Regions from separate parts of the Beutenbergia cavernae DSM 12333 genome, predicted to be linked through region 2. Evidence: predicted binding sites of a transcription regulator. Region 2 holds the regulator's gene; each other region holds the start of a gene.

Region 1 (3,257 bases), 2.3 Mb from region 2:
GGTCCGAGGCGCTGCCCAGGCCGTGCGGGCTCAGCGTCGCGTTCGCTCCCGGTCCCGGGGGGAGCCCCAGCCCCGGCGAGAGCCCCAGCCCCGGCGAGAGCCCGAGCCCCGGCGGGCGTACCGTCCCGGTGGCCATCACCTGGTTCGCGCCCGCAGGTGCGGTGTTCGCCGACGACGACGACGCTGTGCGGCGCCTGTCCGCGACGACCGACGACGCCGCGGCGCGCGCCCTCCTCGCCGCGTTGCTGGGTGCGGAGCGGGCGACGACGACGACGGCGGCGGCGCGCCGCCGCATCGTGCCGATCGGGGTGGGGGTGGGCTTCGACGGGTCGAGCTGGGCGCAGGCAGGCCTCCTGCCGAGCTGAAGAGCGTGCCGACGAGCGGCTGGCGGCCGAGGGGACGCCGGTCGGGATCCGCGGGTCGGGAGGCGGGCGCACTTCGCGGCGGCCCCGGTGTTCACCTACCGCGATGCCCACACGGCGGCCCCCATGTTCACCTACCGCGATGCCCACACGGCGGCCCCCATGTTCACCTACCGCGATGCCCACACGGCGGCCCCCATGTTCACCTACCGCGATGCCCACACGGCGGCCCCCCGTGTTCACCTACCGCGATGCCCACACGGCGGCCCCCCGTGTTCACCTACCGCGATGCCGAGGCGGCGGCCCCCGTGTTCAGGTACGCGGTGTTCAGGTGCGCGGCGCCGACGCGGCGGTGGTGCGCACCCCGAGAGTCTGGTCGAAGATCCGCTCCCCGGTCGGCTCGAACCCGCAGCGCAGGTAGAAGCTCTCCGGTCCGCCCTCGCCTTCCGCCCAGAGAACAGTCATCCGGTCCTGCCCCCGTTTCCGCGCCTCGCTGGCGACTTCCTCGACTGCGAAGCGGCCCACACCTCGCCCCTGAGCGTGGGCGGCGATGTTCAGCCGCCATATCCCGCAGCGAAAGGCCTCGATCTCGTTGTCAGGATCGAAGTTGGCCATGACGAAACCCACAATCTTGTCCTGCTCGAGGATGGCCCGCGGCCACGCCGTCGGTGTCACGTACGCCTCGGCGATCGAGAGCACCACCGGGGCCACAAAGCGCTCCTGACCGGGCTTCAGCTGGAAATCAGTGAGCGCTCGCAGGTTTTGATCGGTCACTTCGTGGAGGCGTAGGTGGCTCATGCGTGGAGGCTAACGGCGAGCACCGACAACGCGCCTCGGGCTCCGCCGTGCCAGAGACCCACACCCCACCCCGAGCACCGCCGGGCCAGACACCCACACCCAAACCCCGAGCACCGCCGGGCCAGACACCCACGCCCCACCCCGGAACTCTGTGCCCGTGGACACCGACGACGCCCGCGCACCGCCGGCCACGCGTCACCACTCTCGACACCGGCCGATCCGAGGGACACATGGTCGGCCGCCTCCTCGATGCGCGGAGCGGCCCCCGCTCGCAGCGCGTGCGGGGACCCTACCGACGCGCACCGACGCTGATCACCAGTCACTCGAGACACCTATTGACGACTTGTCCCCAGGCTCCCAAACCCGAGGGGGCGTCGACCCTCCTGTGCATTTCCTGTGGATGGGCGTTCGCTGACAGGAGAACTCGACGCCACCTCTTGTGAACGTGTGTTCGATGAATTAGCGTCTGCTGCATGGCCTTTTCGATGGCAGGTGACTCGTCACCAGGATTCCGCGGGAATCCCGGTGCGACGTCGGTCGCCGTCGTACGCGCACTCGACGGCATGACCGCCACCTTGAAAACGCAGATGAGGTCGGTCACCGCGGCGGTGGGTGCGGGGTCGGGCGGGTGGCGCGAGGATGAGGCACTCGACGTCGCCGCCGTGATCGAGGACTTCGCGCGCGCAGTCCGGCACCTGCAGCTCGTCGCAGCACACGCCGTGGCCGACGTCCACGACCGTGGGCGCGACCCCGGAGCAGGCGCTACTCGGCTCGGCGACGCGGACGACGGCCACCCCCTGTCGTTCGGCAAGCGTGCACACCTCGGGCTCGTCGATGGCGACGGCGGCGCGATGACAAACGGTTCGCTCCGGTCGAACGGCGGGCTCACGTCGAGCGGTAGAACGACTCGTGACGACACGGCGGCCACCGAGGACACGTCGGACGGCGGGCTCATGGAACGAGGCAGCGCTGCGACGTCAGCAGGACAGGGCGCCGCGGCCCCTCAGGCCGCCGCGGGAGCCACCGCTGGTCGTCGGGGTCGGGCCGCGCGGAACCGGTCGCCCTATCGCAGTGCGGCGGACGCCCTGCGGGTGCGACTTCGGCTGTCCGGCTACGAAGCGCGGCGGCGGGTCGCCACGGCGCGGGACGTTCTCCCGGGCGTGGCGATCTCCGGGGCAGAGCTCCCGGCGGCGTTTCCTCGAGTCGGTGCGCTGATCGCGGACGGCGAGGGCGATCGGGACGCCGTCGGACACATCCTGCGCGGACTCCACCAGGTCGACGAGGCTATCCGCCGCCGGCGCTCGATCGGCGTCACGGTCGCGAACCACGACGAGGACGGTGGCGGTGGCGAGGAGGGCGTCGACGGGGACGGCGGGGCGACCGCGAGCGAGCGCGCCCGAGCGGAGGCGGTCGAGCAGCTCACCGGTGCCGAGGAGATTCTCGTGACGGCGGCGCGGGAGGTCGACGCCGACAGTGTCCGACGCCTGGCCGAGCGGATCGTCCACCTGGTCGACCAGGACGGCCCGGAGCCGATGGTTCCGGACCTCGCCGCCGCTGGCGTGTGGGAGATGGGACGCCGTCACGGACTGCACCACCTCCGCGTCCTGGTCGACGACGTCGGGCGGGAGCTTCTCGACACCGTGTTCGCCACAGCGACCAACCCGCGCACGTTCGAGGACACCACCTGCGAGAACGCCCGCACCGACACCGATACCGGATCCACTGCTGCCGACGAGCCCCAGAGCGGAACGGCGGGCACCGGCACGCGCCCGGGCGGCGACTCACCCAACGCCGCCGCGGGCTCCGACGCGGGCATGACCGCCACGGCCGCAACGACCGCTGCTCCCCCCGAACGCCGCTCCGTCGCCAGGCTACGGCTGGACGCCCTGCTCGCGGCGTGCGGTGCCGCACTTCGCGTGCGGGCGCTGCCCAAGACCGGGGGTCTGCCCACGCAGGTCATGGTCACCGTCTCGCTTGATGAGCTACGGAGCGGGCTCGGCTCCGCCCACCTTCCGTACACCGGCCCGATCCGGGCCCGTGACGTCCGCCAGTTGGCCTGCGACGCCGACATCATCCCGATCGTGCTCGGCACACGCG
Region 2 (3,257 bases):
CCCGTCCTCGTCCCGCAGCGTCTCGACGCTCGCCGTCGTCGGCGCCGGCTCGGTCGGCGCGACCCTCGCCTACGCGGCCCTCATGCGAGGGGCAGCCCGGCACGTCGTGCTGTACGACATCAACCGGAAGAAGGTCGAGGCCGAGGCGCTCGACATCGGGCACGGCATCGAGTTCATGCCGCAGGGCACGATCGAGGGCAGCGACGACCTGGAGATCTGCCGCGGGGCCGACGTGGTGGTGTTCACGGCCGGCGCGAAGCAGCACCCGGGACAGAGCCGCATGGACCTGGCCGAGCGCACCGTCGGGCTCGTCCGCGAGGTGATGCCGCGCCTCGTCGCCATGACTCCGGACGCGATCCACGTCATGGTGACCAACCCGGTCGACGTCGTCACGTACGCCGCTCAGGCCGTCACGGGGCTACCCACGCAGCAGCTCTTCGGCTCCGGCACGGTGCTGGACAGCTCGCGGATGCGCTACCTGGTGGCCCAGGAGTGCGGGGTCGCGGTGCAGAACGTGCACGCGTACATCCTGGGCGAGCACGGAGACTCGGAGATCCCGATCTGGAGCTCGGCGAGCATCGGCGGCGTCCCGCTGCTCGAGTGGCCGGGGCACGGCAGGCAGCCGCTGTTCGACGTGGGCGTGCGCGAGCGGATCACCCACGAGGTCATCACGTCCGCGTACCGGATCATCGAGGGCAAGGGCGCCACGAACTACGCCGTCGCGCTGGCCGCCACCCGCATCATCGAGGCGATCCTGCGGGGCGAGCACCGTGTGCTGCCGGTCTCCACGCGGATCGACGACTACGTCGGGATCAGCGACGTGTGCATGTCGGTCCCGACGGTCGTCGACCGCGGCGGCGCCGTGCAGCGCCTGCTCGTGCCGATGGACGACGCCGAGATCGCCGGCCTTCGGGCGAGCGCCGACCACATCAGGTCGGTGGCGCGGTCGCTCGGATTCTGAGGCCTGACTGCGCGGTCAGACGCTGCGCAGCACGCTCACGACGCGGCCGAGGATCTGTGCGTCGTTCCCCGGGATCGGCGCGTAGCTCGCATTGGCCGGGAGCAGCCACACCTCGTCGGCGGACTGCTTCAGCGTCTTGACGGTCGCCTCACCGTCGATCATCGCCGCGACGATCTCGCCGTTCTCGGCGACGGGCTGCTGACGGACGACCACCCAGTCGCCGTCGCAGATCGCTGCCTCGATCATCGAGTCGCCGACCACCTTGAGCAGGAACAGGTCCCCGTCGCCGACGAGCTGGCGGGGGAGCGGGAACACGTCCTCGACGACCTGCTCCGCGAGGATCGGCCCGCCGGCGGCGATCCGGCCGACGAGCGGGACGTACGAAGGCGGCGTCGTGGGCACGTCGTAGGGCCGTTCCTCGCGTGCCTGGTCGTCCGGGCTGACGATCTCCATGGCCCGCGGACGGCGCGGATCGCGGCGCAGGTACCCCTTCCGCTCGAGCACGGTCAGCTGGTGCATGACGCTCGACGGGCTGTTGAGGCCCACGGCCTCGCCGATCTCCCGCATGCTCGGCGGGTAGCCCCGCTCCTCGACGCTCGCGCGGATCGTCTCGAGCACGCGTCGCTGCCGCGCCGAGAGCGGCTTCGCGCCGTCGGCCCTCGTCTCAGGGTTCACGTCCCGCTCCGTCCTTGACTCTGCCCCGCCCGACCGATGTCGGAGGGCGGTGATCTGCTGCTCCTGTCGCACCGTTCGACGGTCAGCCTAGGTGCAGGACCGTGAAATGTGCGACAGGTGTTCGACCCGCGTGTCGGACCGAACGGATACCTGCGTGTGGACATCTGTTCGGACGTGGACTAGCGTATCGAACAGACGTCGGACGGACAACAGTTCGAGAGGATGTGGCCGAGATGACGACGATCGCCGTCGCAGCCCCGGGGCGGGCGTCCGCCCCTGTGTCGGATGGTGGCCACGTGCGCCTCACGGCGCGGGGGCGCCGAGTCCTGGTCGTGGCGGCGCTCGTGCTGGCCGCGGGTGTCGGTGCCGTCGGGGGTCGTGCTGTCGCGAGCACCGAGGTCGAGCCGCCGTCGTACGAGACGGTCACCGTCACCACCGGAGACACGCTGTGGGCGATCGCGGAACGAGTTGCCACGCCGGATCAGGACGTGCGCGACGTCGTCGCCTCGCTCGTCCGGATCAACGAGCTGGACTCGGTCGACCTGATCGCGGGCCAGTCGATCCTCGTCCCGGAACAGGACTGAGGGCGAGCGGTCGGACGGCCACATCTAGTAGTTACAGGTCTGACGTTCGCCTACATCTTGTGAAAGGATGAGCGGCGGTCGTCAGGCGGCGTCGAGTCGTCGGGCGGGCGGAGAGGACCGATCGCCAAGGACGGAGACCCGCGTGCACTGCCCCTTCTGTCGGCACCCGGACTCGAGGGTCGTCGACTCCAGGACCAGCGAGGACGGCTCCTCGATCCGCCGTCGACGGCAGTGCCCGGAGTGCGGCCGGAGATTCACGACGGTGGAGACGACAAGCCTGAGCGTCGTGAAGCGGTCCGGCGTGGCGCAGCCGTTCTCGCGGGAGAAGGTCGTCGCGGGGGTGCGCAAGGCCTGCCAGGGACGGCCGGTCTCCGAGGACGACCTCGCGCTCCTCGCGCGGCGCGTCGAGGAGACGATCCGCGCGACCGGCGCCGCCGAGGTCGACGCCCACGAGGTGGGACTGTCGATCCTCGGGCCGCTGCGCGAGCTGGACGAGGTCGCCTATCTGCGGTTCGCCAGCGTGTACCGCGGGTTCTCCTCGCTCGAGGACTTCGAGGCCGCCATCACGGCGCTCCGGGCCGAGCGTGAGAACGAGGGCGACCCCGATGCCGACGGGTCCGCGGACGCGCCGGTCCGCCTCACGACGTCCGTGTGAGGCCACGAGCCGCCGTGGGTGGCGCCGGTGGGGAAGCCGGCGCCACCCACGGCAACGACGGCGGCGGCGGAGCCGACCGGATGCCCATGGAGCGATATCGAGTGGCCGGACCAGCGGCTCCGGCGGCAGTCTGGACCTAGGCGGCGCACCGCGTGTCGCGCGCTACGGAAGACGAGGGACGGCGATGAGCGAGAACGCACACTCCGACGACAAGGCAGACCCGACCAGCGAGGCGAAGGAGAAGTTCCGGGAGGCGCTGGAGCGCAAGAACGCCGCCTCGCACAAGACGGAGCAGGCCCGACGGAACACCGGGAGCGTGCACGGCTCCGAGGTCAACGGCCCCGGCGGGCGCCGGATGTTCCGCCGCAAGTCCGGCTGAACC
Region 3 (3,257 bases), 990 kb from region 2:
CCCGGATCACCTCCCGCACCCGCGCGATCATCGCCGTCCACCTCTTCGGCCAGCCGGCGCCGGTGGTCGAGCTGCGCGCGCTGGCGGACGACCACGGGATCGTGCTCATCGAGGACTGCGCGCAGGCGTACCTCACGGCGGTGAGCCCGGACGGCGCGCTCGCCGGCACCGTGGGGCACCTCGGCTGCTTCAGCCTGCAGCAGTCGAAGCACATCACCGCCGGCGACGGCGGGCTGACGATCACGTCCGACGACGCGCTCGCGCGCCGGGCGCGGCTCTTCGCCGACAAGGCCTGGCCCCGCGACACGGACGAGCGCACGCACCTCTTCCTCGGGCTCAACTACCGCATGACGGAGCTGCAGGCCGCCGTCGCGCGCGTGCAGCTCACGAAGCTGGCAGGCGTCGTCGAGGACCGCCGCCGCTCGGCGAAGGCACTGACCGACGTCGTGACGGGTCTGGCCGGGCTCACCGCGGCCGCCTCGGAGGGCATGAGCTACTGGCAGTTCCCGGTCTTCATCGACCCGGACGTCGCGGGCGCCGACGCGCACTGGTACGCGCGGGCGCTCGCTGCCGAGGGGATCCCGGCCTCGGGCGGGTACATCCAGCGGCCGCTCTACCTGACGCCGGTGTTCACCGAGCGCCGGACGTACGGGTCCTCCGGGTATCCGCTCTCGGTTCCGCCGGCGGACTCCGTGCCGGAGTACGCGCCCGGACTCTGCCCCGTGACCGAGGAGCTCATCGGCGCGCGGCTGCTCGTCATCGCGTGGAACGAGAAGTACACCTCCGACGACGTCGCCGACATCGCCGCCGCGCTCGAGAAGGTGCACGCCTCCCGGGCCTGATCGCGCCGAACCTCGCACTCCGCGTCGAACCTCGTACCCCGAACTACGAGGCTCGACGTGGAGTGCGAAGGTCGGCGCGGGCGGCGGGGCGCGGCCTCGGCGGACCGAGGCGTACGGCACCTGCGCTCGAGCGAAGTGGATGCGCTCGGACTAGATAGAGGCCCACCCATCGAACGGGGCGCGAGCCGCGCGTTGCCCAGCGGGGCGTGAGGCGGCGCGGGTGGTCTCGCGGCGTTGGAAGCGGCCGCGCCGAGCTCGTGGCGGGTGGTCGCCTCCGGCGCTCGCCGAGTGCGTGTGAGCGCCAGGCGAGGCGTGGTTCTCGCGGGGCGCTCGGCCGGCGGTGCCGGTGCGGTCGTCTCGCGCCGCTCGGCCGGCGGTGGGGATGCGGTCGTCTCGCGGCACTTGAGGGTGCGTTGTCGATGCGCTGTGTCGCGGCGTTCGCGGCCGTTCGTGGTGTTTCGCCTCGACTGAGTTCGCGGCACGCGGCGATGTGTTGTGCGATAGCGCTGCCATTCCGCGACGCGCCGTTTCCTTTGCCGGGTTCGCGCGTTGGAATGCTGGGGTGCCAGTGAGTCGCGGGTGCCCGATCTGTTCGCAGCTCTTACCGGCTCTGGAATACGGCTTGGGAGCCAAGTAGGCCCGCACGGACGGATTGCTCCCGTGGAGTGCGCGTCGTCGGGTGAGCCTGCGAAGCCTGGCGTGCCGGCCCGTTGGGAGTGCGGGTGCGGTGGGGACGAGTTGTCCCCAGGTCGTGATGACAGCGGAGTTTTCCACATTCTGTGGATGGTTGTTCGCTAACAGGCGAATACGCGCCAACCGCTTGCGAACGGGTGTTCGAAGCGCCAGAATGGAGCATGGCCCTCGAGAGCGTCCCGACGTCGGATTCGGATTCCGATCCGACCGGTCGCTCGCGCGATGACGCTGTGAGGGGGTCCAGTGGTTCACCCTCGCCCTCTTCTTCGGTAGTGGGCGCGCCCTTGGGGGTGGGTGCAGTGGTGCCGGGTCTGGTCGAACAAGCCCGGATCGTGCGTGACGCCGTGGTCCGTGGCGCTGGCGGGCTGTCGCTGGGTGCTGCGCTCGATCTCGCGGCCGCGGTGGAGGACGCTGCTCGCGTTCTGCGCCACGCGCAGCTCGTGGCGGCCGGTGCTGTCGCCGACGCGTACGAACGCCCCACGGACCTCGCGTCGAGCGGGCTGCGCGGCGGGGACGCACCTGAGGACGTCGGGCCACTCACGTTCGGCCCGGCGTCCCGGTTGGTTACCAGTGCGGATCGTCGTGATGGTGCCGCGCGCGAACCGCTCGCGACTCCGGAGCCGGCGGACACCACGGTCACGGCGGCCGGCTCCGCGGCGGCGGGCGACGCTGCAGGCACCCCGGACACGACCACAGCGCGGCTGGAAGAAGCAGGCGCGGCACGTGCGCCGGGGCGGTCAGAGGAGCCCGACGGGACGCGTGCGCCGGGGCGGTCAGAGGAGCCCGACGGGACGCGCGCGCCGGGGCGGTCAGAGGAGCCCGACGGGACGCGCGCGCCGGGGCGGTCAGAGGAGCCCGACGGGACGCGCGCGCCGGGGCGGTCAGAGGAGCCCGACGGGACGCGCGCGCCGGCGCGGTCGAGCGCACGCCCGGCTGGTCGTCGTGCGGGATACCGGTCGCCGGCGGAGATCCTGCGGGTGCGGTTGCGGCTGTCCGGTGCTGAGGCGCGGCGGCGAGTGGCGCAGGCACGCGACCTGCTTCCTGGGTCGGTGATGGTGGGTCAGACGATCGCGCCGGTGTGCCCGCTCGTGGGGGAGCTGGTCGGCGACGGTGCCGGTGACGTCGACGCGGTCGCCCACATCCTGCGTGGCCTGGCGCAGGCGCGCCGGATCGTCCGTGCCAGCACGTCCTCCGCGTCCGGCACGGTCTCGGACGGCGACAGCGAGGCCGGCGACGACGGCGACGGCGCCAGCGGCACGGAGGCGGTGGACGGTTCCGCGCAGCTTGCGGCCATGGAGCGCGTGCTGGTGGACGCCGCCCGTGAGGTCGACGCGGACGATGTGCGGCGCCTCACGGATCGATGCCTGCACCTGCTGGACCAGGACGGACCGGCTCCGAGCGAGGGGGAGCTGGAACGGTTGCAGGGTGTGTTCTTCAGCGGTCGGCGTGACGGGCTGCACCAGATCCGGATCATCACCGACGACGCCGGTCGGGAGGTCCTCGAGACGATCTTCGCCACCGGGACGAACCCGCGCGTGGTCACCACGACCTGCGACCCCGACGCACCCCTGCCCGGGAACGACGGCGCCTGCGACGTCGCGGCGGCAGACGGTGTGGACGCCGCCGCCGCGGACACGGCCGGTGCCGTCCCTCCTGCCGCAGCCGGTCCGGGTCCGGGTCCAGGTACGGATGCGGCGACCTTGGCAGGTGACGTCTCAGATG

What was found. Region 2 encodes LexA, which represses DNA repair genes until DNA is damaged. Its sites were predicted from a motif close to TCGAACANNTGTTCGA; they were not measured.
Region 1: a site for LexA is predicted at 1,600-1,615, ahead of BCAV_RS21320 (HNH endonuclease signature motif containing protein). Genes of this name have one in related genera too.
Region 3: a site for LexA is predicted at 1,665-1,680, ahead of BCAV_RS16845 (HNH endonuclease signature motif containing protein). Genes of this name have one in related genera too.

The regions. Positions count from the first base shown of each region.
Region 1 covers NC_012669.1:372,479-375,735, reverse strand. The annotation lists gene BCAV_RS22430 (hypothetical protein) at 1-365, shown strand, start outside; gene BCAV_RS01740 (GNAT family N-acetyltransferase) at 690-1,160, opposite strand; gene BCAV_RS21320 (HNH endonuclease signature motif containing protein) at 1,634-3,257, shown strand, end outside.
Region 2 covers NC_012669.1:2,721,289-2,724,545, reverse strand. The annotation lists gene BCAV_RS12255 (L-lactate dehydrogenase) at 1-961, shown strand, start outside; gene lexA (transcriptional repressor LexA) at 977-1,636, opposite strand; gene BCAV_RS12245 (LysM peptidoglycan-binding domain-containing protein) at 1,870-2,220, shown strand; gene nrdR (transcriptional regulator NrdR) at 2,363-2,875, shown strand; gene BCAV_RS12235 (DUF5302 domain-containing protein) at 3,060-3,254, shown strand.
Region 3 covers NC_012669.1:3,716,231-3,719,487, reverse strand. The annotation lists gene BCAV_RS16850 (DegT/DnrJ/EryC1/StrS family aminotransferase) at 1-842, shown strand, start outside; gene BCAV_RS16845 (HNH endonuclease signature motif containing protein) at 1,838-3,257, shown strand, end outside.